Regions from separate parts of the Paenibacillus sp. FSL L8-0494 genome, predicted to be linked through region 1. Evidence: predicted binding sites of a transcription regulator. Region 1 holds the regulator's gene; each other region holds the start of a gene.
What was found. The regulator Rex, encoded in region 1, represses fermentation and respiration genes when NADH is low (regulators of the CRP and FNR family bind a similar motif). The targets are predictions, from matches to a motif close to TTGTGAAATATTTCACAA.

Region 1 (8,352 bases):
ACTTTCTATCGTCAATTAGCGCTTGCAGTAGGAGACTGGACGGAGTTAGCGCCACCTAGAGATGAGCATGTAGAGAATCCGCTAGCGAATTTATCTTTTACTGATTATATGGACGAAGTAACCAAACGACTTAAAGACACATTACCGCAGTATGAAAGCCGGGAAGCTCAGGATATTATGATCAATGAGGTGATGACGGCACTTGCCGAAGACAAACACCTACTGATCGAAGCGGGCACAGGAACCGGTAAATCGCTCGGTTATTTGTTGCCTGCCATTTATCAAAGCGTTCGCACCAATGAAAAAGTCATGGTCAGCACTCATACCATTAATCTGCAGGACCAATTGCGCGAGCGGGATATCCCTTTGTTAACGCAGGTAGTTCCTTTTCCGTTTAAAGCTGCTATTTTTAAGGGAAGAGGACATTATTTGTGTCTGCGTAAGTTTGAGCATAAAATTAATAAAAAGGACTTTATAAGCCCAAGGGAAGATGCGCTTACTGCAGCTCAGATGATCGTATGGCTCACTCAAAGTGAATCAGGGGATGATGAAGAGCTGAATTTAAGCGGCCGGGGCGGTGATTTCTGGGAGACGGTGGCAAGCGATACCGATTCCTGTCTGGGACGTTCCTGTCCTTGGTTCCGCAAATGCTATTATCATAGGGCCAAGCATGAAGCTGGGATTGCTGACGTGGTCATTACGAACCACTCCAAGCTATTCGCAGATGTTAAAGCTGGGCACCAGCTGCTTCCAGCTTACGAGCATCTTGTAATTGATGAAGCACATCATTTAGAAGATGTGGCTGGTAAACATCTTGGCATGCATATGAAGCATTTCACTGTGGCACACACGTTATCGCGACTGTATAAAGATAGCCGAAACGGACAGCTTCCTGCTCTGCGCCAGATCTTACAGTCGTCAGGCAGTGAAGAGGCTTCAGAATGGAGCGGAGTCATCGATCGGATCTACCCGGATCTGCTTACTGTCAAAGAAACCTGGGATGCACTCAGCGACAAGCTGTTCAGCCTTTTGCCGGAACGCAGTGATGCAGCAGCAGGGGAAGCGGGACAACTGGTTATGCGTTTGCTTCCCGCCCGTAAGCCGAAGGATTGGGATGAATTAGTTGCGCTTGAGAACACTATGAATCTGACGTTAAGCGACATCATCCGTAAGGGTGATAAAATGCTTAATGAGATGCGTGACCAGGAAAGCCAATCCTCAGCAGACAGTCTTGTTACTGATATTAGCGGTTTATTTAAGGATTTGGCTTCCATACGTGAGCAAGTAAGATTCTTTATGGGGCTGAATGACGATAATGTAGTATATTGGCTGGAGGCAAATGGAAATTACCGCAGCAAATCACTGCAGATGTATGCCGTCCCTGTGGATGTTAGCAGCCAGCTTAAAGAGTTGTTCTTCGATAAGAAAAAAAGCATCGTGCTTACCTCGGCGACGCTGTCTGTAGATAAATCTTTTCAGTTTATGATTGATAATCTCGGACTTAACGAAGCTGCGGAAGAGGGACGTCTAATGACTTCACTCCTTCCTTCTCCCTTTAAGTATCGCGAGCAGGCGCTGCTAGTTATACCGCGTGATTTTCCTAGTGTGAAGGGCAGTGTGGGCGATGCTCGATTTGTCGATACACTCGTACAGTCGTTAGCAGAAGCTGCCAAAACAACACGTGGGCGGATGCTGGTTCTGTTTACTTCTTATAAAATGCTGCGTCAGGTATATGATCCGCTTAAAGAGGCTTTGGCCTCACAAGAGATTACGGTGCTTGGTCAAGGCGTGGAAGGTGGCAGCCGGAGCAAGCTGATCCGCCGCTTTCAGGACAGTGCAGCATCCGTTCTGCTGGGGACGAGCAGCTTCTGGGAAGGTGTAGATATTCCAGGTGAAGCACTGACTTGCCTGGCCATCGTGAGACTTCCGTTTCAACCGCCGAATCACCCGTTGGCGGAAGCGAAGTCGGAGTTATTGCAGGCTCAGAAGAAGAATCCGTTCATGAAATTGTCTGTTCCTCAAGCGGTTATTCGCTTTAAGCAGGGATTCGGAAGACTGGTTCGCACGGCGCAGGATCGCGGAATAGTTATTGTTTATGATACAAGGGTTATTGAATCTCATTACGGGAAGTATTTCCTTTATTCATTGCCTGGTCCCAAAATGGAGCATATGCTGACTGATCAAATGGTCCCCCGCATAGCGGAATGGCTAGAGGATGGCGGCGCTTCTTAAAATGCTCGTCTTCAGTTTAGCTCCTCCTTATCCTTAAGGGCGGTAAGTTACAGTACCGCCCTTAATAAGGAGAGGTATACGTTTGAATATGGATTTTCACAAGAACATTACTATTTTTAGGAGGAAAAATATGAAATCGGATAAAATATCAGAAGCCGTTGTTCGCAGACTACCTGTGTATTTGCGTTTTTTGAATGATCTCCAGAATCGCGAAATATTAACAGTTTCCTCTCAGGAACTTGGACAAAAGCTGGATCTTAATCCCGCACAGATTCGTAAGGATTTAGCGTATTTTGGTGACTTCGGCAGAAAAGGTATCGGCTATGATGTAACGTATCTTATTGAGAAAATCCGTCATATTCTGAAGCTGGATCAACAGCTTAATGTAGCTTTAGTAGGGGCAGGTAATCTCGGACATGCCTTGTCTAATTACAATGCATATCTTAAAGATACAATGAAAATCACCGCTATATTTGATTCGTACGCTCCTAAGGTTGGACGTAAGATCAACTCCCTTACTGTGCAACCAATGGATGAACTAGGCAGCACGATTCGTGAGCAAGGTATTCGCATTGCCATTATTACCGTACCTGATTCAGAAGCTCAAAATGTAGCAGATATTCTCATTTCTTCTGGGATTGAAGCGATTTTGAACTTTGCCCCTGTGATTCTGAAGACACCACCGAATATCCGGGTGCATGCAGCTGATTTTACAACTGATCTGCAAAGTCTTGCTTATTACTTGCGGGATGGAAAGGAAGAAAGCGAACATGAACAGCAATAAAACGATAATTAAGGGCGGGTATTTTCTGACTCCGGGAACGGATGAGCCGGTTCTGAGTGGATATATGACTATTGAAGATGATTTAATCACTTACATAGGAAAAGAAGAGCCTCAGATGGAAGCTGGAGTGCAAGTGGTTGATGGCAGTCGTCTGCTGTTCATGCCTGGACTTGTAAACACACATGGTCATGCGGCGATGTCTTTGCTGCGTGGATATGGAGATGATTTAGCGCTACAAGTGTGGCTTCAGGAGAAAATGTGGCCGATGGAGGAAAAGTTCACCGGTGATGATGTATACTGGGGAACCTCCTTATCTGTATTGGAAATGCTGAAGGGTGGAACTACGACCTTCCTCGATATGTATGATCATATGGACCGAGTAGCTGAGGTAGCTGAGTTATCAGGTATCCGTTCCGTATTGATGCGTGGTGTGATCGGGTTATGTCCAGAGGATGTACAGAATCACAAGCTTGCGGAAGCGATTTCTTTTGCCCGTAACTGGCATGGAAAGGCGGACGGTAGAATTACTACTATGATCTCGCCGCACGCCCCTTATACTTGCCCTCCGGACTTCCTGGTTAAGTTCGTGCAGGCAGCGCATGATCTGGATTTACCGATGCATACGCATATGTCCGAAACGAAACGTGAAGTGGAACAAAATGTGGCGGATTACGGGTTGCGTCCTGTAGCTCACTTAGAGAAGCTTGGAATGTTCACACGTCCCTCGATAGTTGCACATGGTGTTCATTTAAATGATGAAGAGATTGAGATCTTGGCTCGCCATAATGTGGGTGTCTCTCATAATCCGGGCAGTAATTTGAAGCTGGCTAGCGGAGTGGCTCGGGTTACTGATCTTCTAAAAGCTGGTGTGAAGGTGTCTCTTGGCACGGATGGCGCGGCAAGCAACAATAACTTGGATATGTTTGAAGAGATGCGGCTTGCAGCTCTCATTCATAAGGGTGTCAGCGGTGATCCAACGGCTGTTCCAGCTCCAGAAGCTCTACGTATGGCTACAGAATATGGCGCCCAGTCCATCTTTTTAAATAATGTAGGTAGACTTGCTGTTGGGATGAAAGCTGATTTCATTGCAATTGATATAGATCAGCCGCATTTGCTGCCACACACAGATCTGTTGTCTCATGCAGTTTACTCTGCTAGCGCTAAGGATGTTGAGCATGTGTGGGTGAATGGTAAACAGGTCATCAAGCATGGACAATGCTTAACCCTGGATGAGGAAGCTATCCGGCGTAAAGCGCAAGAAGCCTTCGAAGGTTTATTGAAGCGTTAAGTCTGGATAATAACGAATAAATAATAGGCTGCGACTTTTTGCTTTTAGCAAAAGTTGCGGCCTTTTGTACATTTTAAAGGCTGGGAAAGCTAGAAAATTATGAAATTTTGGATAAACACGCGGGTGTGTTATATAATCAAAAAAGATATATTACTAGAAAGGGAGCTGTACCTTGAAGAAAAGGAAAAAATGGATCCTCCTGGGGTCAGTTCTGATTCTGCTCCTGGGGTTTGGACTTATCCAGTTCTATGCCTATATTATGAAAGATCAATGGAACGAGCGGGATATCGCCAAGGATGTTGCCAAAACCAGAGCGGGTCTAACAGAGGTAACCAAAGCACAAAAATCGGTTTGGGATGAAAATGCAGTGTACTGGGTTTTAACAGGAAAAAATGAAGCCGGGACTGCTCTTATGGTCTGGGTCCGCTTTACGGTAGATGGAAAATATGCTGAAGGCGACGACGCAGTGTTTGCTGAGGAACTAAGTAAAGGAACCTCAGAAGCCCAAATACGCGGCATTATCAAAGCTGATCTTCCGGACATAACGATTGAACGCTTGCTGCCGGGAGTATATAACGGAGAGTATGCTTGGCAGCTTTTTTATAAACAGAGCGGTCGGTATTATTATCAATTTTATCGGTTTTCGGATGGGTCCCGAATGGGTGAAGGTTACAGTTTACCTAAAAGTTAAGCCGAACATAAGGAAATTAAGGGTGGCAATGTAAACAAGCGAACTTATTATAAGTTCGCTTGTTTACATTTATTTGATGTACAAAAGTGATATACTAAGTGATATACTGAATGGGTGGTTATCACCGAATATTCTCTTAAATTCACATACAAAAATAGGCCGATTGATTAAAAATCAAGGCCGATTTTGTCGAAAACGAGGAATATATTTGGTATTGATGGAAATATTTAAAAAATTAAATTTTAAATATATTCACATTTATTTTGAAATTAGTATATACACCTGTGATATACTACTACTTGTAATTAGAACAGCAATAAGAGACTTCAGTCTCTCTGATGAGCTCTCAAGTAGCTATAAATTATTATACTGAGCTTTATATTTTGTCATCTTTGAGAGGAGGACGTTTCTTGAAATTACGTCTTGTACCTGTGCTGATAACGTCTCTACTGTCGGCTACTCTATTGTTTGGTGGCTTCTTTTTGTATCGTCAGTTTGCAATGCAGGAACCACTTCAGAAGATTGTATCTCAATATGAGGGCGTCAATGATTCTCATATCAGTATTAACCGCAATGAGGTCACTTTGAAACTTGATCTCCAGCCAGGCACGAAATTACGTGAACTGGTTCAGTACGTCTCTAAAGAAGGAAAATCGATGATTGATGGACGTACACTGAAACTTGATGTAGAACAGAACTCCAGTGAACTGCTGGATGAATACTGGGATAAAGCGATGTTCTCTGTAGCTGAAGCCATGGAGAGCCGTAAATATACACTTATACCCACAGAACTTGATGGACTCAAAGCGCAATATCCGCAATATAAAAATGTGATAGCCTCAACAGAAATTGACGACAATAATGTCTATGTAAGCTTGAGTAATGGAAAAGAAAGCAAATTTATTATTTTGCCGCGCAAACCTGCGACATTGGGGGTATGGAATAATGCCTAAATACCTTAAAGAAATTCTAATCGGATTTGTTCCTGTCTTGTTTATTTTTATGGCTTTTCTAGGCATTAATATATTCCCGATCGTTATTGCTGCTGGGATGCTCACGGCTTTACTTATCATTGCTCATTTAAGAGGCGGACTTGCGGTAAATGCAGGTGCCGGGAAGAAACGCAAGAAGGATGGACCTTCAAAGCTTACTTTTGAAGAAATTGGCGGGCAAGACAATGCAAAGCAGGAGCTTCGTGAAGCGTTGGATTTTTTGATCCGGCATGAGGAAATCAGCAAATTCGGGATTCGGCCTTTGAAAGGGATTCTGCTTACAGGCCCTCCAGGAACAGGTAAGACCCTTATGGCTAGAGCAGCAGCACATTATACGAACTCTGTATTTGTGGCAGCATCAGGCAGTGAGTTTGTAGAAATGTACGTAGGTGTCGGTGCCGGCCGTATCCGCGATTTGTTTAAGGATGCCCGTACCCGCGCCCTTAAGGAAAACAAGCAAAGCGCTATTATTTTCATAGATGAAATTGACGTAATTGGCGGTAAGCGTGAAGGCGGACAGCAGCGAGAATATGATCAGACCTTGAATCAGCTGTTGACTGAGATGGACGGGATCTATAACAACGAAACGCCGCGCATTCTGCTGGTAGCAGCCACTAACCGTAAAGAAATGCTTGATTCAGCATTGCTGCGTCCTGGCCGGTTTGACCGTCATATTCAAGTGGACATGCCTGATAAAAAAGGCCGCAAATCGATTCTCGAATTGCATGCCAAAAATAAGCCGCTTCATGCAAATGTGAACCTCGACAAAATTTCCGAAGAAGCCTATGGTTTTTCCGGTGCTCAGCTCGAAAGTGTTATGAATGAGGCAGCAATTTATATGATGCGTGAGGAATTGACAGAGGTTGAGCAGCGGCATCTGTCGATGGCGATTGACAAGGTTATGATGGGGGAAAAAACGGACAGAGAAACTAATCACGAAGAGAAAAAACGGGTGGCGATCCACGAATTGGGACATGCCATTATGGCAGAGCTGCTGCGTCCGGGAAGTGTTAGTCAGGTTACGCTGACTCCGCGGGGGCAAGCCCTTGGTTATGTACGTCACAATCCTCAGCAAGAGCAGTATTTGTACACCAAAGATTATCTCGAAGATCAGATTATGATTGCACTTGGTGGAGCGGCTGCAGAAGAAATGTATTATGGCGGACGAAGCACAGGTTCGCGTGGCGATTTTGATCAGGCCCTGAATATTGTCGAAACCATGATGAAATCCGGATTGACTTCGTTGGGTATCGCCAAGCTGGAAATGGTTACCACTGAAGAGCTTATGAAGGAAAACAGTAAAATTTTGGATGAACTGATGGTTCGTACTCACGACCACCTTGAAAAGCAACGAAATGTATTTGATTACTCCCTTGACATTTTAATGAAGGAAGAAGTGCTCTCTGGAGAGCAATTTCGATGTCAATTTCGTGACAGCGTGCGTTTACCAGCATAAATATTTATGCTGGTTATTTTTTTTTACTTTTCAGGCATGCTAAGATATCATTATATGTCGGGCTTTATAAATTTTTGCGACAGACAAGGTACAATACAAAAGTATAGATACCTGAAAGGATGGAGACTTTTTTATGAATTTCAAGAAAATTGGTGTCATCGGCGGTGGCACAATGGGACAAGGGATTGCCGAAATGCTGGCAGCCAAGGGCCTGGATGTATTGCTGGTGGAGAAAACCCCTGAGAAACTGGACTACTCCTACGAAATGATCGAGACAAGTCTAGATAAGCAACTGGAGAAATGGGCGATCACTCAAGCTGAGAAGAAGCTGATTCTTAGCCGCATTCAAAAAGTGACACATTTCGCAGAGCTGAGCTCTTGTGACATGGTTATCGAAACAATCGTTGAGGATTTAGAAGAAAAGAAAAAAATATTAAATCAACTGGATCAAGTATGTCCAAACCACATTATTCTTGCCAGCAATACGTCAACACTTAGCTTGACTGAACTTGCAAGTTCTACAATGTATCCGGAACGCGTGATCGGAATGCATTTCATATACCCTGTAGCTAAAGTGGATCTTGTTGAAATTGTACGCGGTCTGAAAACTTCAGATGCTACTTTTGAAGATACAAAATCCTTTGTTGATGAAATTGTTGAGAAAAAAGGTGTAATGATTTATGAATCCCCAGGATTTGTAACATCACGCCTCATTTGCTTGTTTATCAATGAAGCTATGCACGTGCTGCAAGAAGGCGTTGCCTCCGCACAGGATATTGACGATGCTATGCGTATTGGTTATCAATTCCAATATGGACCGCTTGAAATGGCTGACAGATTCGGTCTGGATTCGGTTCTTGCTGCACTTGAAAATATGTTCCGTGAATATGGTGAGCTGAAATATCGTCC
Region 2 (8,352 bases), 1.8 Mb from region 1:
CAGTCATTTGCGCCGTTGAGGTAGACGCGAACCAGCGCTTAATCATTGTTACCAATGGCTGCGCTGCAAAAATCAAAATACCGTTCAGTGTCCAGAGAAAACCATAAGTTTTCTTAGGCCAGCCCTCTGAAATAATGAACGGAGATACACCTGTATTCCAGATAGAGTTACCGAGAAGCAGGAACAAAGAACCGATCCCCATATAAAGATAAATACGAGTATGCCCCATTAGCTTCCACGTGGATTGTTTCTCTGGTTCATTCTTCTGATGCCCCATTACCTCATGCGCAGGTTCTCCACCGATTTTCTTCAGATATACAAAAAAGAAACCCGCAAATACAGCCGAGGTTACACCATTCATCACAAAGCTTAGCATATAAGAAATATCGGCCAAAAAACCACTTAATGCCGTACCCAGTGCTACACCAATATTATTGGCGACATAAATAACATTAAACAGCTCACCACGCTGCTTCGTGAAACGAAAGCCGATAAATGCCTGAATGGCAGGTAATGATAAGGAATTAAATAATCCTACCAGTCCCATTGCAACCATAAATAACGTCCAGTTGTTACTAGCTGCCGGCAAGGTGAACAGTGCCAAAGCATTCATGGCGAGCGCTCCGACAATCAGCCGGTTAACGCCTACCTTATGATAGAGTGAGCCCCCGAGTAGTTGACCCACGATCCCACCAACCGATTGAATAAGAATCACCAGTCCAGCATCTGACATGCTGCGTCCAAGCTCATCAAATACATACATCGTAACGAGCGGCCACATCAGCGCACTACCTGTTGCATTAATTAGGCTGGCAATTAGAAATATTTTCACTTCTTTTGGATATGCCTGTAAAAACTTCATAAGTAGTGTACATCCCCTGTTATATATGTGTCATTATTCCATCCAGTATCATCCCAAAACAGGGTTATGAGCAAGCATACACATTGACGTTTTATCGTGATAAAGTATGCATGAAATCTAGAGGATAAAACGAACATATCGCATGAATTATCCCGTCTCCCTTGGGGTTCACGTCCGCAGTCCTTCCTAGCTCTAATATCTATTCTTATTTTAAAGCCGTGGCTGTCGTCCGTAAAGCAAACTAAACAAGAAGAAACTGATTCGCTTTTAGAAAGACAGGGTAATAGAGCCTAGAAACACTCCCCCTTCAAAATTCGCCGTGATCCGATTTCGTTCCCCCGAGCGCGGATATATCACGGCGGATTTTTTTGTGTCTACATAACAAAAAGCACCCCTAAAACATTAACGCCACCAATAAGGCAGACCTTGAATGTTCTATGGAGTGCTCTATAAGACGAGCTTAAGCGTGTTTTTTGACACTGCTGCCGGACATGCTATCTACGGATTGAATAGCCGTAGGTGCTTTACGCAAGTATGCCATCCAATAGGCAGCTGCGACAAATATTGCTCCACCCGTTAGATTGCCGAGCCAGACGGGAACAAAGTTAGTGAAGTATTGCCCCCATGAATAGTAACCTTCAAAAATAGCTGCTGGAATTAGGAACATGTTAGCTACAACGTGCTGGAATCCGATCGCAACAAAGGCCATCGTTGGGAACCAAATACCAAGGATTTTGCCGCTGAAGTTATCTGCTCCATAGGAGAGCCATACTGCCAGCGCAACGAGCCAGTTACAGCCGATACCCGAAACAAATGCCGGAAAGAATTCTGCATCGATTTTATGACCAGCCATATCCACCAATTTTTCTAAGTACACACCCTCTGAAGTTAAACCCACCACATGACCGAAGAAATAAGCTACAAATAATGCCCCTGCCAGATTACTAATCGTAATGAGCAAAAGATTCTTCACAACTTCCCAGAAAGAAATCTTCTTAGCCATAAAAGCGAGCGGCACGGCCATCATATTCCCTGTCAGCAGTTCTCCACCTGCAAGGAGTACCATGATCAGCCCAACGGGGAAGACTGCGGCTCCGATAAAGTTAGCAATGGAACCCCATTCCTGTGGTGCGCCAGCAATGACGCGAATATCCAATAAAAACCCGAGCGCAATAAACGCTCCTCCCAAAAAGCCCAGAATAAGTACGGTACTTAGCGGATTATGAGCTTTTTTTATGCCATTCTCTACAGTTACTTCGGCAATTTGCTGCGGTTTGCTATAAGCCATGGTTCCTATCTCCTTCATCTATTTACTTCAAATTTGTTCCTTTATGACCATTGTAGCGTGTCGTAAAACACATTAACGTGATAATTATCACTTTGAGAAAACTAAGTGAAAGTTTTCACTGACATGTCAAATTTACTGCGACCTGTGCACAAATAGAAGTTTATGTATGACCGACTAAGCCAGCATATCTTGTTTCGTTGGATTACATTTGAGCGTACGCAGCAGCTATCGGACACAGTTGTCCTTATATGCAGCTATATCTCACTGTAGCTATACCTCGCTATCGGACATCGGACTCAGTTGACCCTATTCGTAACTTTCGAGCACATTTGGCTTGCTATCGGACCCCATAGTCGCTATTGCCACCAAAAACACACTAGTTGTACCTCATTTTATGTAATAGCTGCATTGGAGTCCGAAATCACACTCAAAAGGCGATTAATTGCTAAATAGCGGCTTCTGAGTCCGAAAGCTTCTGCGGTGGGCGTTGATTCAGCACGATCGGACTCAGATGACCTTATTCGTAACTTTCGAGCACATTTGACTTGCCATCGGACATCGGACTCAGATGACCCTATTCGTAGCATTTGAGCACATTTGGCTCGCTATCGGACCCCATAGTCGCTATTGGCACGAAAAACACACTAAATGAACCTCATTCTATGCAATAGCTGCATTGGAGTCCGAAATCACACTCAAAAGGCGATTATTTGCTAATTAGCGGCTTCTGAGTCCGAAAGCTTCTGCGGTGGGCGTTGATTCAGCACGATCGGACTCAGATGACCTTATACGTAACTTTTGAGCACATTTGGCTTGCTATCGGACCCCATAGTCGCTATTGCCACCAAAAACACACTAGTTGTACCTCATTTTATGTAATAGCTGCATTGGAGTCCGAAATCATACTCAAACAGCGATTATTTGCTATATAGCGGCTTCTGAGTCCGAAAACTTCTAAGGAGGGCGGTGATTCAGCACGATCGGACTCAGATGACCTTATACGTAACTTTTGAGCACATTTGGCTTGTATCGGACATCGGACTCAAATGACCTTAACTGTAGCTTTCGAGCACATTTGGCTCGCTACCATCGCCGAAGCCATTGGATCGTACCTACCTATGCAGCTAATCATTCTGCACCTAACAAAAAAAGCAGCAATCCTCCCGTTACAGGAGAATCGCTGCTTTTCTAGCTTTATAAGGTTATCTTTTTCGTCGATAAATCACTCAGAAACAATCGTTTCTTTTTAAACTGTTACAGCCTCTTTGCTTGGTAATGTTGTCGGCAGCGCTTGAAGACCTACTGTATTCAGGAAGTTCCAAGGTTTGTTGTAATGCGGTTGGAAGAAGAAATCGATAAAGGCTAGTTGGTCGATTGTCATTTGATTTTGAATACATACAGACACTGTGTTGATCGATTGCGTCAGATCCATCTTGGACATAATTTGAGCCCCGAGAATACGGCGTGTGGCGCGATCAAACACTACTTTTAACTGAACCTGCTCAAAGGTGGGCATAAATTCTGGACGGTAGTTATCAATAATCATGGCGGTTTCCACGTCCATTCCTTCAGCCTTAGCTCCTTCTTCAGTAAGCCCTGTTGCAGCGATATTATCTTCATAAATCTTAATGCCCGAAGTCCCTTGTGTACCCATATAAGGAATGGTCTCTGTTACCAAGTTGCGTGCAACTAAGGTTCCCATCCGCACAGCATTGGTTGCCAGTGGGATATAGGCGTGTTTGCCTGTAGGGTTGTAGTGAATCGCACAGCTGTCGCCCGCGGCATATACATCTGGGCAGCTAGTCTGCATATAGTTATTGACCACAATGGCACCATTAGGCAGCATATCGACTTGACCTTTTAAGAGTTCAGTATTAGGACGGAAACCAATGCAGAGAATGACCAGATCTGTTTCATGCTCTCCTTTGCTTGTAATAACCTTTGTTACCTTACCATCTTTGCCCGCAAAAGAGCTGACCTTCTCATTCAGTGCCAATTTAATCCCATGATCCTGAAAAGATTGTTCGATCGGTGCAGTAAATTCTTGATCCAGATATTTACTCAGAATGCGATCTTCACCATCAATTAGCGTAACTTGCTTCCCATTCATTTGAAAAGCTTCCACCAGTTCAACGCCGATATATCCAGCGCCGACGACGGTGATTTTATTCGCTTGTTTAGCTTTTTCTATAATAGTGTTGGAATGATCATAGTTCTTGGAAAGTAAAATCCCCTCGAGTTCAAATCCTTCAAGCTTCGGCACAATCGGCCATGAACCTGTAGTCATAATCAGCTTATCGTAGGTGTCAGCGAACTCGTGGCCTGTCTCCAGATTGCGTACACGCAATGTTTTGGACTTCGTATCCACTGCAGTTACTTCATGACGCATATTGGTCTTTACGCCAAGCTCTGCAAGCTTTTCTGGTGAAGAATAGAATAGCCCCTCTGGGTCTTTAACCACTCCACCTACATACAAGGCAATTCCACAGGATAAGAAGGAAATATTATCATTACGCTCATATACAGTAATCTCGGCATCCGGGTAAAGCTGAGCAGTATTCACAATTGCGGCGGTTCCGGCATGGGTACATCCAATGACAGCTACTTTCATTATCTCTTCCTCCTTCAAATGGACAATCGGGTTATATATTTGACTTGCATGACCGATCAATGATGAAATCTGATCAACAATGGGTTAGTTGTGATTTATTTCACTTTATAAAATGATTATATTGTGATATTTATCACATTACAAGTCTTTTCCGCCTATATCCTCAAATTGTTCACAATTTTAAGTTTTTTTCCGCCACTGCTGCCGAATGCGACGACCTCATTAGCTTTGCCACGTGAGGGGTACATTATGATCCGCATTTGCAGGAATCCAAAGGAAGCATAAAAAAGGCTTCCCCTCTAATACCAGCAAGGAGAAGCCTTTTATTAAAACACTTTTACACCAGACCGTGAATCTCTCCGTTCTCGTCCATCCATAGTCCCTCAGCAGCTGGCTTAGCTGGCAGACCTGGCATCGTAACGATATTGCCTGTAATAACTACCGCAAAGCCTGCACCAAGCGAAAGAGTAATATCTCGGACACCAATCGTAAAACCTTCCGGTGCTCCGAGGAGTCTAGGCTGGTCGGAGAAGGAATAAGGCGTCTTCGCCAAACATACTTGAAGATCATTTAGCCCAAGCCGCTCAATAACCGCCAGACTACGCTTAGCCGCCGGAGAAAAGTTCACTTCTGCCCCGCGGTAAATCTCACGGACAATTTTGTTGATTTTGGATGAAATGTCGAGATCTTTCTCATACAAAGGAGCAAAGTGGCTCGTGCCACTATTATTCAAGAGCTTGTTCAGCTCAGAAGCCAGCTCCTGTCCACCTGCACTACCTTCCGCCCATACTTTTGAGATTGCAGCCGGCACGTTTAAATTGCGGCAGGCCTCCAGTACATCGTTAATCTCGCCCTCACTGTCCCCTTCAAAATGATTAATGGCAACTAAAACAGGGACTCCAAATTTACCGAGATTCTCTACATGGCGTTCTAAATTCACCAATCCCGCGCGCAGCGCCGTCCGATTCTCGGTTAGAAGCTCACCTTTAGGCACACCACCGTTATATTTCAAGGACTTAACAGTTACGACAAGAACAGCAGCAGAAGGGGTTAACCCGGCCTGTTGGCATTTGATATCCATGAATTTCTCTGCACCAAGATCCGCTCCGAAGCCTGCTTCGGTGACCACAACATCCCCTAGCTTAAGGGCATAACGAGTGCCAATAACACTGCTGCAGCCATGAGCGATATTCGCAAACGGACCCCCGTGCACAATAACAGGCGTACCTTCCAGAGTCTGTACCAAGTTTGGCTTAACTGCTTCCTTAAGCAGCGCTGTCATCGCTTCAACGGCCCCGATTCGCTCGGCTGTCACCGGTTGTCCCTCTTGGTCATAACCAATTAGAATACGGTTCAAACGCTTCTTGAGATCAATGAGGCTATCGCATAGGCATAACACAGCCATAATCTCAGAAGCCGTTGTAATCTGAAAGCCACTTTCCCGTACGGCTCCGTTTCCGTCTCCGAGCCCAGTCACAATACTGCGCAGGCTGCGGTCATTCATATCCATGACACGTTTCCAAACGATACGCTGCGGATCCAGTCCCAGCTCATTGCCTTGGAAGATATGATTATCAATCATTGCGGACAATAAATTATGCGCAGAAGTCACCGCATGAATATCACCGGTAAAGTGCAAATTAATCTCATCAGCCGGAACAATCTGCGACTTCCCGCCGCCTGTTGCACCGCCCTTCATCCCTAAGCAAGGCCCGAGCGACGGCTCACGTAAAGCAGCCACAGTCTTCACACCTGCTGCATTCATTGCCTGCGCCAACCCGATGGTTGTTAAGGTCTTACCCTCGCCAGCAGGGGTGGGATTCACCGCAGTGACCAGAACCAGCTTGCCATCTGGCTTTTTTTTCATTTCCTCCCATAAGGATGGCGAGAGTTTGCTTTTATATTTGCCGTATAGTTCCAGATGCTGCTCGTCGATCCCTGCTTGTGCTGCTACCTCTGTAATTAACTTCATGCTTGTATAAAACCCTCCTGCCGTTATTATCCTGCTGTACTCCACTTTTTTATGCATGTTCGCACAGTTGCTATATTCTCTTCAAAGGATACATGGTCTTTTTAAAGCGTCAAGTATAATTTATCACAATAAAAATTCAAGGCAATCTCCATTAATCCTTTTAAAAAAAGAAAATCCCCGCGAGCATCGGTCGAAACCGAGTCGAAGGGATACTTGGAAGATCACTCTGCAACTAACCCCATAAAGGGTCTACAGGAGTGACTCAATATGTTGTTTCATCGTTTCCGGCGATTCTTTGGGCTCCACACGAGCCACTACATTGCCGCTGCGATCAATAAGAAATTTCGTGAAATTCCAGCTAATGTCGCTGCTGTCTCCAGCACCAGGCTGCTGCTCCTTCAAATAATTGAAAAGCGGGCTGGCATCCGGTCCATTAACATCAACTTTGGCGAAGACAGGAAAGGTAACTCCATAATTAATCTGACAAAATTCCTCAGCCTCTTCACTCGTACCTGGCTCCTGACCCGCAAACTGGTTGCAGGGGAATCCTAATACTACAAGTCCTTGATCGCTATACTGTTCGTATAGCTTCTGAAGGTCTCCATACTGTGGTGTAAGTCCGCACTTACTAGCCGTATTAGCAATCAGCAGCACCTTACCTTCATACTCCGCAAACGGCACTTCTTTACCCGAAGGTGTAACGCCGGCAAAATTGTAGATCGACATCTTTATTCCCCTTCCTTCCTTGTACTTGGACTACACTACGTATCTTACCCGAACTGTAAGGGAATGCAACTTCTGAACTCTTTGTATTGCCATAGAAAAAGCAGCCCTACCCATTTCATAGGACTGCTCTCTGCGTCTGTGTTATTTCGATACCGGAATTGCGTCATAATATTCTTCCAACGTAATATCCTTCTCATTGATATAAGTTGCAATGTCCTTGCCTACATAACGGATATGCCAAGGCTCGTACTTATATCCGGTAATGTCTTGCTTACCTTCAGGATATCTGATGATAAAACCATATTCCCCTACATGCTTGGCCAACCACTCGGCTTCCTTCGTCCCACCAAAACAGCTCTCGGCGGCACATTTTCCATCACTTCCCGAGACATCAATAGCCAGCCCGGTCTGATGCTCGCTGTAGCCGGGGACTGCACTGTAAGTACGGGCTTTTTCTTCCCCATCTCTCTCCACATAACGGTTATACAAAGTCGTCTGGGTTGCCTGTGACCGGTATGCAGAAACGCCTGCTAAATAAATTCCGTCTTCCTCTGCACCTGCGAACATCTTCTCCAAGGCTTTGGCAGCTTCACTTCGCATCATACGCTTTTCGATTTTCTCTTTGAATGTAAAACGGACATCAGGATAGACAAGATCCGTTGGTTTATAATTATCAGGCAAGCCGTACTGCTTATTTACCATCACTGTAATACTATCAGGCTCTGCAGAAATAGGATCTGGAACACTACCCGCATTATCACCGCCTGATTCAGGCGGATTAGAGGGTTCAGATGGATTAGATGAATCTGGAGTATCAGATGGATCAGCTACTGCCGGGTCTGTAATCCCCCCTCCATCACTTTCCCCCGTATTCCCAGGCTCACCTTGAAGAT
Region 3 (8,352 bases), 1.0 Mb from region 1:
AACAGATGCGTTTGATATCAAATCAAGTCGCGACCAACCCAACATTGATGAATGAACTGAGCCACCTCGGTTCCAATTTCAAAAATGGAGAAAAAATCACAATGCCAAATGACTTGCCGTTGCTTCTCTTCGTTCAATCGAATAACGAGCACAATAAACAGTGGATTCCACTGCATGAGGAGCAAGTCAAACAATCCGCACAGGGCAAAATGATCCCAATGGAAGGTTCACATTATCTGCATCATACAAAATATAAAGAAATCGCTGAGGCATTCAAAGAGTATATGAAACAAATTCAAATTCAATAGTAGGGTTGATAATTAAACTGCGGAGCCGAACTTGGTTCCGTGGTTTCTTTGTTTTTTCATTTATAAACACGATTTTTAAACCTTATTCCTGGGACATTGGAGTATGGTATACCTCAAGACAAATTTTGGTCATTTCGTCAATGGATTTTGCAAAGTCTGATTGTATCCATTTAAGGAGAACATTATAGAGGGCTCCCGCTTTAAAGTATATTCGGTACACATTCTCATCGCTTTTGTCATGAGCAGTAGAAAGCATCATTTCATTCAAGCAATCCAGAATTACATCATCAAACTTTGCGCTTTGCAGTGCTTTGTAGATGTTCCGCTGCTGAAAAATAACTTCGAAAAGCACTTTGATAAATTTTTGAGGTTCTTTAGCTTTGCCTGTTAATTCATTGGTGTAAGGTAAGAGTTTTTGATTAATTTCGAAAATAAGCGAATCGACCAAATCCACCAGGATCTCTTGCTTGGAGGAATAGTTGTTGTAATAGGCCGTTCGAGAAACCCCTGCGCGCTTCACAATATCGGTGATGGTGATTTTACTAAAAGACTGTTCCTGGATCAAGAAGACTAATGCCGTGCAGATGGCTTCTCTTGTCAAACGGTTAGTTTCTTTATTGGAACGATGCTGAGAGGTATTTGGACTGTATAATTCATGATTTGAGATGACATTTCCCCTCCGTTTGTACATTCTGATGTTCGTTTCATTGTTTTTCATGAGTCTTTTCAATATGCTAAAACCATAAGGCATTACAAATGTAATGTCAAAATAATCGTTAGTTAAAATGGGAGGGCGTCATGTTAGAAATCTTATATAGACGATTGTCAGCGGTCCTGCTTTTGATCCTAGCACTCTGTGCTACGGTATTCATTGGCAAAGAAACGGTAATCTCGATCGTGACCATTATCTTTTTGTTAGCAGAATTAGGCATCTCTTTTTTACTTTTAAAGAAACGTGAGAAGGTACATGTGGTTTTTATTAGTGTGATGGTGGCAGAAGGGCTATTCTTACTAACAAGAGAATTTTGGCTGCTTGCGCTTTCTATCCTGCTGCTGATCGTAGCGGGCATATGTAGAGGACTCTTTGGGCAATCGGGGAGCAGAAGAGTCACTCCGTTTCTAGCCGTTCGTAAAGTGTTATTCAGCATTACTGCACTTATCGTTACTGCACTTTGGGGGATTGGAATCTATGCAAAACCTATTACAACACCTGTGGCATTATCAGCTGATGCGGCTATGACGATCGATGAACGTAAATTGGATTCTGCAGCAATGATGCTGAAAGATATTGAAGTAATGAATTCTTTTGGAAGCCGTACAACCGGCTCTGAGGGTCACAATCAGTTTATTGCTTGGCTGGAGCAGCAGGTAACGGATATGGGGCTGCAAGTATATCGTGATCGCTATACTTTTGACCGATGGGAAGAAAAGAACAGTGCTTTAATGATTGATCACCAGGCAATTCATGTCTCTTCAGCTTTTCCCTATTCCGGGGAAACTGACGAAAAAGGTGTGACAGGGGAGCTGGTGTGTGTATACGAAGCGTGGTGAATATGGCCAGGCCAGTGGAAAAATTGCTGTCATTGAAATTGAGAATTTTAGAAATTTTCCAAGTGGGATCGTTATGAATATGCGGGCTTCATCTCCAATGGACAACCAAATTGCCCCAAATGAAGGCGATCTGGTCCTCACTACAGCTTTAAAAGAAGCTAAATTGGAGCAAGCGACGGAAATGGGCGTAAAAGCTGTTGTTTTAGTCTGGAAAGGGGTATCTGACGATAAGGTTGAAGAGCAATATGTGCCTTTTACCACCGATTATGCAGGAATCCCTGCAATCTGGGTTAATGAAACGGAAGGGAAAAAGGTGATCAGCGCAGCTCAGGAGCATAAAGAAGGTACGGTTATTTTAGAAGCGGAAATTCAAAAAGATGCCCCAACAGAATCCTTTTATGTGAAAATTGACGGTAAGAATAAAGACGAAGCGATTATCGTAAATACCCATACGGATGGGATAAATGTAGTGGAGGAGAATGGCGCTGTGGGCATGCTGTCTATGATTCGTTACTTACAGCAGGAGCAGCCGGAACGTACGATGATTTTCGCTTTTGTGACAGGACATTTTAGATTACCGGAGTTCAAAGGGTCCTCTCAGGCAACTTCCACCTGGATGGAGGGGCATCGAGAGCTGTGGGATGGCAAGAATGGTCATTTAAAAGCTGTAGCTGGAATTACGGTTGAGCATTTAGGCAGCATGGAGTGGAAGGACGATGATACGGGTCATTATGGTCCAACTGGACAAATAAGTACAGAATATACGTATGCAGGCAATGAAATGATGGCAGCCATTTGGCTGAAGGCTATTGAAAAGACAGATAGCACACGTACTGTATTATTGCGTGGACATAACAAGTTTGAGTTTGGAGAGAGTCAGCCCTTATTTGAAGCAGGGATACCGGTGATTGGATTCATTCCAATGCCCGACTATCTGCTCGTGGATAGTGACAACAGAGAGATGGACAAATTTGATGCAAAGCTAATGCATACGCAAATTGTATCGTTGCTGAAAGCGGTCAAGCTAGTGGACGGAACGGAGACGACTAAACTCGGGAAGTCAGATGGGTATTCTTTTTTCTACGGTCGTACTAAATGATGGTGGCAGTTCAAGATTTGTCATGACGAAGATGAAATTAGCTTGAATTCAAAAACACTGATGATTTAAGTCAGTGTTTTTTTGTTGCAAAAAGGGGGTATATTACGGCTTAAAATGAGAAAATTTCGTTTTTTTGTTAGCATCGAAGTAGGAGGAAACTTGTGACATCACATATACGCTAATCAATCAATAGCTCCTTCGGGTGCTTTTTGTGTTATTCACTGAGTTGTTAGAAAGATTTGTCCCTTTCTTGAACGTTTAGGGATTAAGAGATGTCGATGATTGAAATACTTAAAATTTAAGATAAGATAACTTTAATTATTAGGCCACGTTATTAATTTGACTGCTCAGTAACAGGTAAATCAGGTTCGCCAACTCTTGCTTTGTGAAATATTTCTCTTTTTACATAGCAAAGAACGAGGAATGTCATACTAAAACGAACAGGAAACGATGTCGCTGAGCCTTGCTAAACCTGATATTGAATGCAGCCTACAGTTAGCGGGCCTAATCATAAGTATCAACTTAAGACGAAAAATGAACAGAGTTTTGAAGGGAGCAGTAAAGAATGGCAATTGATACGGTGCTATGGAGCAGGCTAGTGACAGGCTTGACTCTCGGGTTCCACGTTATTTTTGCGACGATTGGCGTCGGTATACCGCTAATGATCGCTATAGCAGAGTTCATCGGGATCCGGAAGAAAGACCCCCATTATACACTTATGGCAAAGAGGTGGTCTCGAGGATTTGTCATTTCTGTGGCGGTTGGTGTTGTGACCGGTACAGCGATTTCACTACAGCTGGCCCTGGTATGGCCGAATTTTATGAAACTGGCTGGGAATGTCATTGCACTTCCGTTATTCATGGAGGTGTTCGCGTTCTTTTTCGAGGCTATCTTCCTGGGCATTTATTTGTATACGTGGGATCGGTTCAAAAATCCATATACCCATTGGCTGCTGACGATACCGATTGTCGCCGGGGCAGGCATGTCTGCCGTTTTTATTACGACGGTGAACGGATTCATGAACCAGCCTGAAGGCTTTGTCATGGAAGCAGGCCAATTCACAGCGATTAACCCGGTGCAAGCGATGCTGAATACGGCGACGTTCTCCAAAGTGTTCCATGTATTAAGCTCGGCCTATTTAACAGGAGCTGCCTTGTTAGCCGGGATTGCAGCCTTCGCGATGCTGAGAAAAGGTGTGTCCGCATACCACAAAAAATCTTTAAATCTCATGATGGCGGTCGTTTTACTATTCGGTTTGCTGAACACGTTAGCCGGTGATGTGTCCGCCAAGTTTTTGGCCGAGCATCAACCAGAGAAGCTTGCAGCGGCAGAGTGGCATTTTGAGACGAGTAGCAGGGTGGATTTGGTTCTATTGGGATGGCTGAATACAGAGCATGAAGTTCTAGGGGCTCTTCATCTTCCGAAGCTGCTCAGCTTCCTGGCCTTTGGAAACTTTAATGCAGAGGTGACGGGGCTCGAGGAATTCCCCAAGGAAGAATGGCCACCACTTCTCGTTCATTATCTGTTTGATTTAATGGTCGGAATCGGATTTACTTTGCTCGCGATTTCGTTCCTATATTTTCTGTTTGTGTTCTGGAAAAAGCGTAATGATCTTAACAAGTGGATGCTTCGCATCATCGCACTGAGCGCCCCCCTCGCTTTTCTGGCTGTTGAGCTGGGCTGGTTTTATGCAGAGGTTGGCCGACAGCCGTGGATTATCCGTGGATATATGCGTGTTGAGGAGGCGGCCACGTCTTCACCGAATGTAAGAATTATATTCTTCGCCTTATTGCTCTTGTACATCGTTCTCGGCAGTATGTGTGTAATCGTGCTAAGACGTTTGTTCAACAATAATCCGGCAGAAGCTGAGATGGAGAAATGGATGAAGGATCATCCTAATCAATCTACGGAAAAGGGGGGCACTGAATGATGAGTTACGAATTGATTGGCATCTCGGTGCTCTGGCTGTTTTTGTACGGCTATTTAATTATAGCTTCCATTGATTTCGGAGCGGGCTTCTTCGCCTTTTATGCCCGTTTAACGAAGCAGGATCACCTCATTAATCGTCTGATTTCGCGTTATTTATCACCCGTTTGGGAAATTACAAATGTATTTTTTATCTTTTTCTACATTGGCATCGTCGGTTTTTTTCCGGACACAGCCTATTATTATGGCTCTGCGTTACTTGTTCCGGGAAGCATTGCAGTGATTCTTCTTGCGATTCGCGGTTCATTCTATGCTTTTGAAAATTACGGTTCCAAGAAAAACATAGTATATCTTTTTTTGTACGGAGCTACAGGTTTGCTTATTCCAGCATCGTTGTCAGTGGCGCTAACTTTGTCTGAAGGCGGCTTTATCGTGAAGCAGGGGGAGACGGTTTCTCTGGATTACTGGGCGCTGTTTACCAATCCGTTATCGTGGAGTATCGTTGGACTGGCAATTGTGTCCGTTTTGTTCATTAGCGGCTCATTTCTGACATTTTACGCTTCTCGGGCAGAGGATCATTCCGCGTTGAAGCTGATGCGCAACTACGCCCTGTTTTGGAGCACACCGACGATAATCCTCGCACTTACAGCATTTATCTATTTGGGTCAACACAATGAGCGGCATTTTCAAAATATGATGGATTTATGGTGGTTGCTGGCACTTTCCGTTGCTTTCTTCATGATCGCGATGTGGCTGTTATATAACGGACGCCGTTACGGATTAGCTTTTATATGCGTCATGTTGCAATTTTTCTGTGCCTTTTTCGCTTATGGGATTGGGCAATACCCTTATATTCTTGATCCGTATATCACGATTCAGAGCAGTGCAACTTCACCAGCAATGGGCTTAGCGTTAGTTATTGTGTTTATCGGCGGTCTATGCCTGTTGATCCCATCCCTTATTCTGGTCTTCAGACTCTTCCTGTTTGATGCGGATTATGTAAAAGGGAAAAAATAAAGCTGATTAATCCATTACGGCATGTTTGAGGTTTCCCTACAAGCCTATATATAAAGGAGGTGTGATCTGTGAAGAGGAAATCCAGTCTGATTTCTCAACAAATGTCTTCACAAAGGAAAAACATGGCTCTCCTCGCAATCATTTCGCTCGGGCTTGGTATAGCTATTGTGAGTCAGGCTGGACTGCTTGCTGAAGCAGTCCAACGGATTTTTGTGGAGAGAGCTTCATTTTCATCGGTTATCCTGTTGCTCGGTATACTTCTGGCTATTATGGCTGTACGCACACTATTGTCCTATGGAAACGGTATAGTTGGCTTGCACATGGCAGCTGCTGCCAAGACAAATATGCGCGCAGCCGTGCTGCAAAACTTGACCCATGCTTCCATGCCTTCAACCCTTAGTGGACAGACGGGAGGGAAGGTCAGTATTGCTCTGGATGCTGTGGATGAGGCTGATAGTTATTTCAGTCAATACATGCCGCGTATGATGGAAGCTGCTATCATCCCGGTTCTGATTTTGGTCGTTACATTTATCCAACATGCCAACACGGGGTTCATTCTATTGTTTACTGCTCCGTTCATCCCGCTGTTCATGATTTTGGTAGGGCTGAAAACGAAGAACAAATCCCAAGAAAAATATGCGCAACTCGCTGAGTTTTCAGGGACGTTTCTGGACTCTCTTCAAGGACTGGTGACATTGAAAATATTCGGACGGGCTCACCGTCAGCAACAGGAGATTGAACGCAGTAGCTTGGGTTATCGTGATGCCACGATGGGTATTCTGAAGATTGCGTTTACGAATACCTTCATGCTGGAATCAATCGTGATGCTAAGCATTGGTATTGTGGCTCTCGAACTGGCCATCCAGTTGCTTGTTTTCAAAGCTATGACGTTCCACACTGCCTTTTTCGTTTTGCTGCTCGTTCCCGAGTTTTACAACCTGTTAAAGAATACGGGAACAGCCTTTCACAGCGGCCGGACAAGTATGGGTGCGGTTCGTAAGGTGGAACAGATGCTTGAGGAAACGGCAGGGGAGAGCAGGGACGCTAATGGCATTGAAGGAGCATTAACAACCGATGGAATCGACGAGATCGACAGCATAGATAAGGTCGGGGATAGGACCGACAGAATAAGCAAACTGGAACTTGCCCATTCCGGAGACCTTTTAATACCACCGTCTATCGTAATTGACCAACTTCGGTTTCAGTATGCTCCAGATTCTTTCGAGCTTAAGACGGGGCGGATCAAGCTTAGTCCAGGAGAACACATTGCGATTGTTGGCAAAAGCGGTTCCGGCAAAACGACTTTGCTACATCTCATTGCCGGTCTGCTGAAACCAGAATCGGGTACGCTTCTGGTGAATGGAAGTCCACTCTCGCAATACGATGAAACCGAATGGTTCGAACATGTTAGCTACATTACACAGCATCCGTATATTTTTGCAGGCACATTTTCTGAAAATATTGCGATTGGTGCTGGTGGAAACATCTCCAGAGCTGAAATTGAGCGGGCGGGGGAGGAAGCCGGACTCGCTGCGCTTACAGCCCAATTAGAGCATGGATTTGATACCTTTGTTGGTGAAGGAGGCCGGGGACTGTCTGGTGGGGAAAAGCAGCGGCTTGCCTTAGCACGCGCTTTTTTGAAGCGTCCTGCTATCATTTTGTTTGATGAACCCACAGTTGGACTGGATTTGCACACCGAGCGGGTACTGCAACGCTCCATAGCCAAACTGGCAAAAACGGCTACGATGATTACGGTGGCTCACCGATTATATACGATTCAACAAGCCGACAAGATTTTGTTTATGGACAATGGAGTGTTGGTGGACTCGGGACGACATGACGAGCTTCTGGAGCGCCTGCCTCAGTATGCCGAGATGATTGATGTAGAGCGGAAAGGGGGGATATCCTCATGAATGAACTGGCTGTTCTGTCAAAGGCGATGATTCAGGAGCGCAAGGATATCATTCTTTCGATTTTGGGTGGATTTATTGCCGGCATAGCCGGTGTGGCACTCTTTTCTGCGAGCGGGTATCTGATTTCACAAACGGTATTTGCGCCACCGCTTTATACTTTAATTGTACTCACCTCCATGGTCAAACTGCTGGGTCTGCTTCGGGCGGCGAGTCGTTATGGAGAACGCTTGTATTCTCACCGGGCGACTTTCTCCATGCTTAGCCGTTTACGTACATCCTTTTTCGCCAAGCTTATTCCTTTAACGCCTGGTATATTGAACAAAAATCGAAGCGGGGATCTGCTTGCGCGGATCGTTGGGGATGTGGAAAGTTTGCAAAATTATTTTTTGCGAGTCGCTTATCCTCCGATCATGGTCGTCATGGTATTTTTGGCTACGGTGCTGTTTACTTCTACCTTTTCGATCTGGATTGCCGTTTTGTTTGTAATAGGTATGCTGGTAACGGCATTCGTTGTACCGGGAATTGTGTTACTCGGGCA
Region 4 (8,352 bases), 2.1 Mb from region 1:
GATCAGGTTAGTGCTAATCTTGATTTTACTTCCCTGTCTGCTGAGACCCAAGCCGTAATGGAGCAGAAAGGGATTCGTGTATTGTGTCCCATTCCGGCTTCTACCCCGCAGCTTCCTAACATTACTTATCGTTATTCTGCTGAAGAGCAGACTGAACCACCAATTAAATTAGATGTACCTATAGACAGCAAGCTGATCTATTCTTCCTTCTCAGAGCTTAGCAAGGCGCTTGAGGATAAGATTCCTGATATTTCCAATTATCGCTTTGATTCACAGGAAAGTGAGGTTGGGAAGTTTGTTCTTCATCCGCTGGTTCAAAATCAGTGGTCGTTGTTCCGTGTTAGGCTAGAGTTGATTAACAGTGATCAAAAAATCGTAGCTTACCGCTGGCCGAAGATTGAAATAGGGACAAGCAGCAGCGATAAAGAACAGAAGGTGCTTCCAGCATCGCAAGCACTTAGTAGCTTGATAGAGAAGTATTTTCCGGCAGATTCCGTAGTGAAGGAGATTGAGCTGGGGTATTACGGTGAGCTGTTCAACTCGGAAAGTCAGGTAGCTTCGCCGATGTGGCGGTTTATGCTGGAGAACGGCAATGCCTATTATGTGGATGCTATTAGTGCGGACATCATCAGTCCTAAGACAACAGAGTAGAAGGAGTAAGGAAAATGGGGATTTCATTTACAGTACTGTCCAGTGGTTCTACCGGCAATGTAACGGTGGTACGAAACGGGGAGACAACACTTATGATTGACGCAGGTTTTAGTGCCAAGCGGATCGATGAGCTGTTGGCCATGCGTGAACTAACGGGTAATGATATAGACGGGATTCTAGTTACACACGAACATTCCGATCATATCAAGGGACTCGGGGCCATGGCCCGTAAATACGATCTTCCGATTTATGCGAACACCAATACCTGGGGAGCTATCGAGAAGGGAATTGGTAAAATACCGGAGTATAACCGTATGATCATGGAGTCTGGCCAGCACAAGGATTTCGGCAGTATGCGAGTAGAATCCTTTGCGATTTCTCATGATGCAGCGGAGCCAGTGGGTTACAATTTTTATGATGGAAAAGAGAAGTTATGTGTAGCTACAGACCTGGGCTATGTTAGTGATAAGGTAAGAGATGCAATTTCAGATGCAGATGTATTGGTGCTGGAGGCGAATCATGATATCGAATTGCTGAGAATGGGACGTTATCCGTGGAATACGAAACGGCGCATCCTAGGCGACATGGGTCACCTTTCCAATGAGGCAGCTGGAGCTGCGCTTAGCGAAATTCTTACAGGGCGGACCAAACGGACCTATTTGGCGCATTTAAGCCGGGATCACAATATGATGGATTTGGCAAAAATGTCGGTACGCGGCGCAATGGAGGATCGGGGCTGTTTTTTCAAAGATAGTGAGTTCAGACTGTGTGATACGTATTATGATCAACCTACGCCATGGGATAAGCTGAGCCAGTCATAAGCTGATCAAGTTCAGCGGTCTTGCGATCTAATTCTTGGCGGGAGATCAGGCCTTTTTCAATCATCAATTCGATCATTGCGCTAAAGGCAAGGGTCATGTGGTAGTGTTCATCCTTTAAGTCACCAAGCTTACCGATAAACTCGACTAAATCCATACTTGTTGAAAAAGAACTCATAATTAATCCTCCTTTAATAGTGTGAATTTATAGTGTAATTAGAACTGAAAACTGTAAAAAATTCGCAGGTGTTTTAGCTGAGGAAAATCCCGAATTGCAGGTTGCCTGTGATACAATTAAAAGCGTGATGAGCAAAGCTAAAATTTTAGGGACACTTCTATTTTATTGTAGTCTTTTAAGTTGCAAAATATTCCTAATAGAGAAGATATATTAAAAGATTATCATAATCTAACGATTGATCGAAACTCTTGTGGGGTTAATGGATAAAGTGAAACTTTTTAGTGATATTTGGAGTCTAATGGTTACAGAGGTTTGGTTCGGACGTGGTTGCTATAGGTTCAGGTCTTAACAACAGTGAACGCTTGGCAATAGAAGGGGGAGATTTTCGGTGGGATTGTTTGATGATGATTTCTATTCAACTAAAGTTTCGCGGTCCAGAGGGGATGAAGCATCAAAGGGATCGTTTGCTAACCGTAGACATTCTGTACGCAGATCGCGTAAAGGGCTATCTACCTGGCAAATATCCGCCGTTTGCTCCTTAGTCAGCGCTGTGGTGGCAGTTCTGTTATTCAGTATGTTTACAGGCCAGATGAGTCATGAGACTGCTCAAAAGCCGGTTGTAACAACTGGAAATGTTGCCCCAAGCAGTAGTGATCCATTTGACCGGATTATTCAAGCTGCTGCCACGGTTCGCCCTGCAGTAGTAAGTATTATCAATCATAAAGAAGATAATGAAGAATTAAACATTCTGGATGAGTCCGCACTAGGCTCAGGAGTGATCTATAAAAAGACAGGAAATAAAGCATTTATCATTACCAATAATCATGTCATCGAAGACTCCGGTAATCTCGAGGTAGTTACAGTGAACGGAGAGACCCGTAAGGCAACACTCGTTGGAACGGATAAAGTAAGCGACATTGCGGTACTCTCTATTGATGCCAAAGGAATCGATACCATCGCGCAGCTCGGTGATTCCTCTAAGCTTCGTCTAGGTGAAACGGTCATTGCTATCGGTAATCCGCTAGGACTTGGTGATACATTGACCTCGGGGATTGTTAGCTATACTGAACGGATGGTTCCCGTATCCCTTAATCAGGATGGAGTATATGACTGGGAACAAGAAGTGATACAGACTGATGCGGCGATTAATGAAGGAAATAGTGGCGGCGCGTTAGTGGATCTCGATGGCAAGGTCATTGGAATTAACACGATGAAGATTTCAGATACGGGTGTAGAGGGTCTGGGTTTTGCAATTCCTGCGAATCATGTGATAGATATCGCTAATGAGCTGGCTGAAAAAGGGCATATTGCCCGTTCGTACTTGGGTGTATATTCAGTTGATTTGAACAATCCGTACGTTCCACTAGCAGAAGATCAACGCAATGAATTGAACCTGCCGAACAGTGTTAAGGATGGAGTAGTTGTTCTAGAAGCCGTTGGCCCTGCGAAGGAAGCTGGACTGCAATTCAATGATGTCATTACCAAATTTAATGATCAATCCATCATATCTACCCTTTCTCTTCGCAAGTACTTATATAATCATACGAAGATCGGTGATGATCTGAAAATTACTTACTATCGAAACGGCGAGGCCAAACAGGCAACAGTTAAACTTCTTGAAAAACCACAGGAATAATATGCTGGAAGTCGGTATATAATGATATAGCAGTTACGACAAGTAGAGCGGACTACCCCTTCGATTCCGAGGGGGTACCTTCTTGAAAAAGCGGATAAAAGTAACGTTTTTGGGAAAGCTATTTTTCTAAAACCATGATAATTATGCCAGAAAAAGGATCTATTTAGGTAATAAACACTAAGTGGCAGCCCTTACATTGGAAGGTAATACTTATTAGGGCAAAACCGGATATATTCGGATGCTTGCTTGCCTTTGCTAATCAGGTGTGGTAATATGATATCAATCATACATTTAGTCCCTAATTCTCGCATTGAAAAGGGCTGTCATATTTGGTAATACAACCTTTTTCAATGTGTGAATTTTTTCTTTGTTTGAAGATAAAAAGAACATATTAATTTAAATTTGTGGAGGTAACACACATGCAAACAGGTACAGTTAAATGGTTCAACGCAGAAAAAGGATTCGGATTTATCGAAGTTGAAGGCGGAAGCGACGTATTCGTTCACTTCAGCGCAATCACTGGCGACGGCTTCAAAACTTTGGACGAAGGCCAACGCGTTGAATTCAACGTTGTTCAAGGCAACCGTGGACCACAAGCCGAAAACGTTGTAAAACTGTAATAATAGAAGAAACCGTCCCAGCTTGTGAAAGTTGGGACGGTCTTTTTATATCTAGTTACTCACTATTGACTTACAGGATGGGAGGAACGGCAATGAACTACCGGAAGAAACCTTTGGAAGAAATACCGGAAGAAAATACCGCAATTTGGGCATGTACCAATGAGGGATGCAACGGATGGATGAGGGATAATTTCGCATTTGAACATGCGCCTTCTTGCCGTCTATGTGACTCTCCAATGGTTCGCAGCACGAAGATGCTACCCCAATTGCTTAATTCGAATGGCGATCTCAAATCGCTGAAGAAGGGTATTTCCATCTAACCAATACCTAAATGAGTCAAGCATTTAATAGAACGACGAACCACTCAAGACGGGTAAACCGTCTTATTTTTTTTGCTTTCTTTATGCTAAATTGTGATCTTTGTCACAAATCATTTGAATTTCACCGTTAAATGACTATCTTTATGTGACATTTATCACAAAAAGAAGCTTAAATTTTTGACAGAATATAGTTAACGAAAAGGGGAGAAGGAAGGGACAAATATGGATACAGTAATGCTGTCGCGTATACAATTTGCGTCGACGACAATATTCCACTATTTCTTTGTACCGGTATCAATCGGACTAGCGCTCTTGATTGCAATCATGGAGACAATGTACGTTAGAAAAGGTAATGAAGAGTACAAAAAAATGGCGCAGTTCTGGGGAAAGCTATTCCTCATCAATTTTGCAGTAGGGGTAGTTACAGGGATATTGCAGGAATTTCAGTTCGGGATGAACTGGTCCGATTATTCACGTTTTGTGGGTGATGTATTCGGGGCTCCACTTGCAGTTGAGGCATTGGCAGCCTTTTTCCTGGAGTCTACTTTTATTGGGATATGGATATTCGGCTGGGATAAGGTTTCCAAGCGAGTACATTTACTGTCCATCTGGCTGGTAGCATTCGGTACGATGTTATCTGCATTCTGGATTCTAGCGGCTAACTCTTTTATGCAGCATCCTGTGGGTTTTGAGATAAATAATGGACGTGCAGAAATGAATGATTTCTTCGCGCTTATTACGAACGGACAATTGCTGGTTGAATTCCCACATACAGTACTGGCTGCTTATGCAACAGGTGCTTTTCTTGTAACAGGTATTAGTGCTTATAAAATATTGAAGAAACAAGAGGTTTCTTTCTTTAAGAAGTCTTTTCAGATTGCAGCTATCGTAGGGATTATTTCTTCTATTGGTGTAGCTGTTGCTGGTCACGCCCAAGCGCAATATTTGGTTGAAACTCAACCAATGAAAATGGCAGCTTCCGAAGGACTGTGGGGTAAGAGTGGTGACCCGGCACCTTGGACCGTATGGGCAAACATTGATCCAGAGAATCAAATCAGTACTGGAGAATTTCAAATTCCTTATATGCTGAGTTTCCTTTCATACAGTAAATTTTCCGGTGAAGTTAAAGGTATGCTTGAGCTGCAAGCGGAGTATGAGCAAACCTATGGCCCCGGTGACTATATTCCACCTGTACGTACGACATTCTGGAGTTTCCGGATCATGGTTCTAGCAGGAACGTTAATGATTGTATTGGGAATGTACGCTATGTACTTAATGTGGCGCAAAAAAATGGACCGTCCGAACACTTGGTTTATGCGGTTCATGTTATGGGGCTTGTTGCTTCCTCCGATTGCGAATACAGCCGGTTGGGTCATGACCGAATTCGGGCGTCAGCCATGGACGGTATTCGGACTGATGACAACGGAAGACAGTGTGTCGCCTAATATTACAAGTGGTCAAGTTCTGTTCTCCGTGATTTCTTTTACAACGATTTATTTAATTCTAGGATTAGTGTTGGTCGGATTGTTTATTAAAGTGATTAAAAAAGGTCCTTATGCGATGGATAACGATCACGGCGATTCGAATGATCCATATAACGAGGAGGGTTCCCATGATATCTCTTAATGAATTGTGGTTTGTGCTGATTGCAGTTCTGTTTATAGGGTTCTTCTTCCTGGAGGGTTTCGATTTCGGCGTAGGGATGGAAACACAAATTCTCGCTAAAAATGATACAGAGCGCCGTGTTCTGATTAACTCGATCGGACCCTTCTGGGATGGGAATGAGGTATGGCTTATCACAGCTGCGGGTGCAATGTTTGCGGCTTTCCCGGAGTGGTATGCAACGCTGTTTAGTGGATTCTATATTCCTTTTGTATTTGCCTTATTAGCTCTGATAGCGCGTGGTGTCGCTTTTGAATTCAGAGGTAAACGTGATTCATTAGCTTGGAAAAGAACTTGGGATGCCTGTATTTTTATCGGCAGCTTCCTTCCACCATTCCTCTTGGCTGTAGTGTTTGCAAGCTTTATCAAAGGGTTGCCTATTGATGGGGATATGCAAATGTATGCAGGGTTCACAGATATCGTGAATGTGTACACTGTAGTAGCAGGGCTTACTGTTGTCCTTCTGTGCCTGGTGCATGGTCTCATGTTCACAACGCTGCGTACAGTGGGTGATCTACAGGCTCGCGCTCGCAAGTTGGCTCAAAAATTGCTAATACCGCTCGCAGCTTTATTTACTGCTTTTGTGATTATGACTTATAATATGACGGATATTTTCGAGCAACGTGGAACGATTCTTATGATTATTGTAGCCCTGGGAGTCGTCGCCTTTGTATTGTCCGGTTACTTCATGACGAAGAAGAAGGACGGCTACGCTTTTGGAATGACAGGAGCGGTAATGGCGCTTTCGGTAACTTCTATCTTTGTAGGATTGTTCCCGCGTGTTATGATTAGTTCAATTGATCAAGCTTTTAATTTGACGATCACTAATGCGGCTTCGGGCCATTACTCTTTGAAGGTAATGACGATTGTGGCACTGACCATCCTTCCGTTCGTATTGGGATATCAAATTTGGAGTTACTTTGTCTTTCATAAACGGGTTCACGAGAAGGAGCATCTTGAATACTAATGGATAAAAACTTGCTTGGGTATAAAGGAGTTAAGCCAGTCTTTCTGATTGTAGGCTTCCTTACCCTGGTGCAAAGCTTGTCCATACTTCTGCTGGCTAAATCGCTGGCAGAAGTCATCTCTGCGCTATTTGCGGGAGAACCTCTGAAGGAACAATGGGGCACTGCGCTATTGTTCCTTCTTGCATTTCTTGTGCGCCATGCTTGTGCTATGCTGATGAGCCGTGTCTCTTACCGCTTCGCGGAAGCAACGGGCAGCACTATGCGGAGGGAAATGATGGACAAGCTCTTCCAGCTTGGCCCTAGAATGGTGGGCGGGCGTGGAACCGGGGATCTTGTTACACTAGTGCTGGAAGGCGTAACTAAATTCCGCACGTATCTGGAAGCAATCATTCCTAGAATGGTAGGGATGTCTGTTACACCGGTCTTGGTGCTTATTTACGTCTTTACGATGGACACTACGAGCGGGATTATTCTTACGGTAACTATGCCGATTATTATTGTTTTTATGATTTTGATTGGGATGACAGCCCGTAAGCAAATGGATCGGCAATTGAAATCATATCGCACATTATCTAATCATTTCGTAGACTCACTACGTGGACTAGAAACATTAAAATTTCTAGGGCGCAGTCGTAGTCATAGCGACAGCATTGCTACGGTCAGCGATCGTTATCGCTCGGCGACCATGCGTACGCTGCGAGTGGCCTTTTTGTCATCGTTCGCCCTGGATTTCTTCACTATGCTGTCTGTAGCATCTGTAGCGGTAAGCCTCGGTTTACGGCTTGTAAATGAACAGATGACATTGGTTACGGGCTTAACGATTCTAATCTTGGCTCCGGAATATTTCCTGCCTGTCAGATTGGTGGGTTCAGATTTCCATGCTACTTTGGATGGGAAAGAAGCCGCTGAAGCAATGAAGAGCATTATAGATCAAGATGAGGTGAAGGCTGAAGTAATCGGCCCTAACGGTAATCTATCTGTCGGTTCTGCAGCAAAAACATCGGAACAAATATTCACTTGGCATGAGAATAGCGTGCTCACATTAAATGACGTTAGCGTGAAGTATGAGGAAGCAGGGCTTTCTTCGCTGGAAGCGCTGAACCTGCAATTTAAAGGAGCTAGTAAAATTGGGATTATCGGAGAGAGCGGGGCCGGTAAATCTACTTTAGTGGATATATTAGGGGGCTTCTTACACCCTACCTCAGGAAGTATCACGGTTAACAGTACAACGGTTAGTGCATTAACGGATGAGGCTTGGCGAAAACAGACCTCATATATCCCGCAGCGTCCGTATATTTTTAGCGGCACGTTAGCGGATAATATACGTTTTTATTACCCTGAGGCTTCTATGGAAGCTGTTTCCGCGGCAGTGAAAGCTACTGGTTTATCGGGGCTGGTGGATACTCTTCCGCATGGTTTAGATGAGATGATTGGTGGCGGCGGCCGTTCGTTCAGCGGTGGCCAGGAGCAACGGGTGGCATTAGCCCGGGCACTGCTTA

Region 2: a site for Rex is predicted at 2,254-2,271, ahead of NYE35_RS29390 (formate/nitrite transporter family protein). Genes of this name have one in related genera too.
Region 3: a site for Rex is predicted at 3,342-3,359, ahead of NYE35_RS16650 (cytochrome ubiquinol oxidase subunit I). Genes of this name have one in related genera too.
Region 4: a site for Rex is predicted at 4,367-4,384, ahead of NYE35_RS30815 (cytochrome ubiquinol oxidase subunit I). Genes of this name have one in related genera too.

Annotation. Positions count from the first base shown of each region.
Region 1 covers NZ_JBBOPQ010000001.1:4,689,949-4,698,300, reverse strand. Annotated here, with positions in the region: gene dinG (ATP-dependent DNA helicase DinG) at 1-2,232, shown strand, start outside; gene NYE35_RS21310 (redox-sensing transcriptional repressor Rex) at 2,363-3,016, shown strand; gene NYE35_RS21305 (amidohydrolase) at 3,003-4,304, shown strand; gene NYE35_RS21300 (cell wall elongation regulator TseB-like domain-containing protein) at 4,477-4,995, shown strand; gene NYE35_RS21295 (hypothetical protein) at 5,406-5,948, shown strand; gene NYE35_RS21290 (AAA family ATPase) at 5,941-7,443, shown strand; gene NYE35_RS21285 (3-hydroxyacyl-CoA dehydrogenase family protein) at 7,577-8,352, shown strand, end outside.
Region 2 covers NZ_JBBOPQ010000001.1:6,504,989-6,513,340, forward strand. Annotated here, with positions in the region: gene NYE35_RS29385 (MFS transporter) at 1-862, opposite strand, end outside; gene NYE35_RS29390 (formate/nitrite transporter family protein) at 1,323-2,150, opposite strand; gene NYE35_RS29395 (FAD-dependent oxidoreductase) at 3,397-4,761, opposite strand; gene NYE35_RS29400 (formate--tetrahydrofolate ligase) at 5,099-6,733, opposite strand; gene NYE35_RS29405 (glutathione peroxidase) at 6,983-7,459, opposite strand; gene NYE35_RS29410 (M15 family metallopeptidase) at 7,601-8,352, opposite strand, start outside.
Region 3 covers NZ_JBBOPQ010000001.1:3,652,460-3,660,811, forward strand. Annotated here, with positions in the region: gene NYE35_RS16630 (alpha/beta fold hydrolase) at 1-308, shown strand, start outside; gene NYE35_RS16635 (TetR/AcrR family transcriptional regulator) at 391-1,026, opposite strand; gene NYE35_RS16640 (hypothetical protein) at 1,107-1,859, shown strand; gene NYE35_RS16645 (hypothetical protein) at 1,840-2,958, shown strand; gene NYE35_RS16650 (cytochrome ubiquinol oxidase subunit I) at 3,524-4,888, shown strand; gene NYE35_RS16655 (cytochrome d ubiquinol oxidase subunit II) at 4,885-5,901, shown strand; gene cydD (thiol reductant ABC exporter subunit CydD) at 5,970-7,814, shown strand; gene cydC (thiol reductant ABC exporter subunit CydC) at 7,811-8,352, shown strand, end outside.
Region 4 covers NZ_JBBOPQ010000001.1:6,838,032-6,846,383, reverse strand. Annotated here, with positions in the region: gene yycI (two-component system regulatory protein YycI) at 1-651, shown strand, start outside; gene NYE35_RS30840 (MBL fold metallo-hydrolase) at 666-1,472, shown strand; gene NYE35_RS30835 (hypothetical protein) at 1,441-1,647, opposite strand; gene NYE35_RS30830 (S1C family serine protease) at 2,036-3,283, shown strand; gene NYE35_RS30825 (cold-shock protein) at 3,703-3,903, shown strand; gene NYE35_RS30820 (cold-shock protein) at 3,996-4,223, shown strand; gene NYE35_RS30815 (cytochrome ubiquinol oxidase subunit I) at 4,446-5,849, shown strand; gene cydB (cytochrome d ubiquinol oxidase subunit II) at 5,836-6,852, shown strand; gene cydD (thiol reductant ABC exporter subunit CydD) at 6,852-8,352, shown strand, end outside.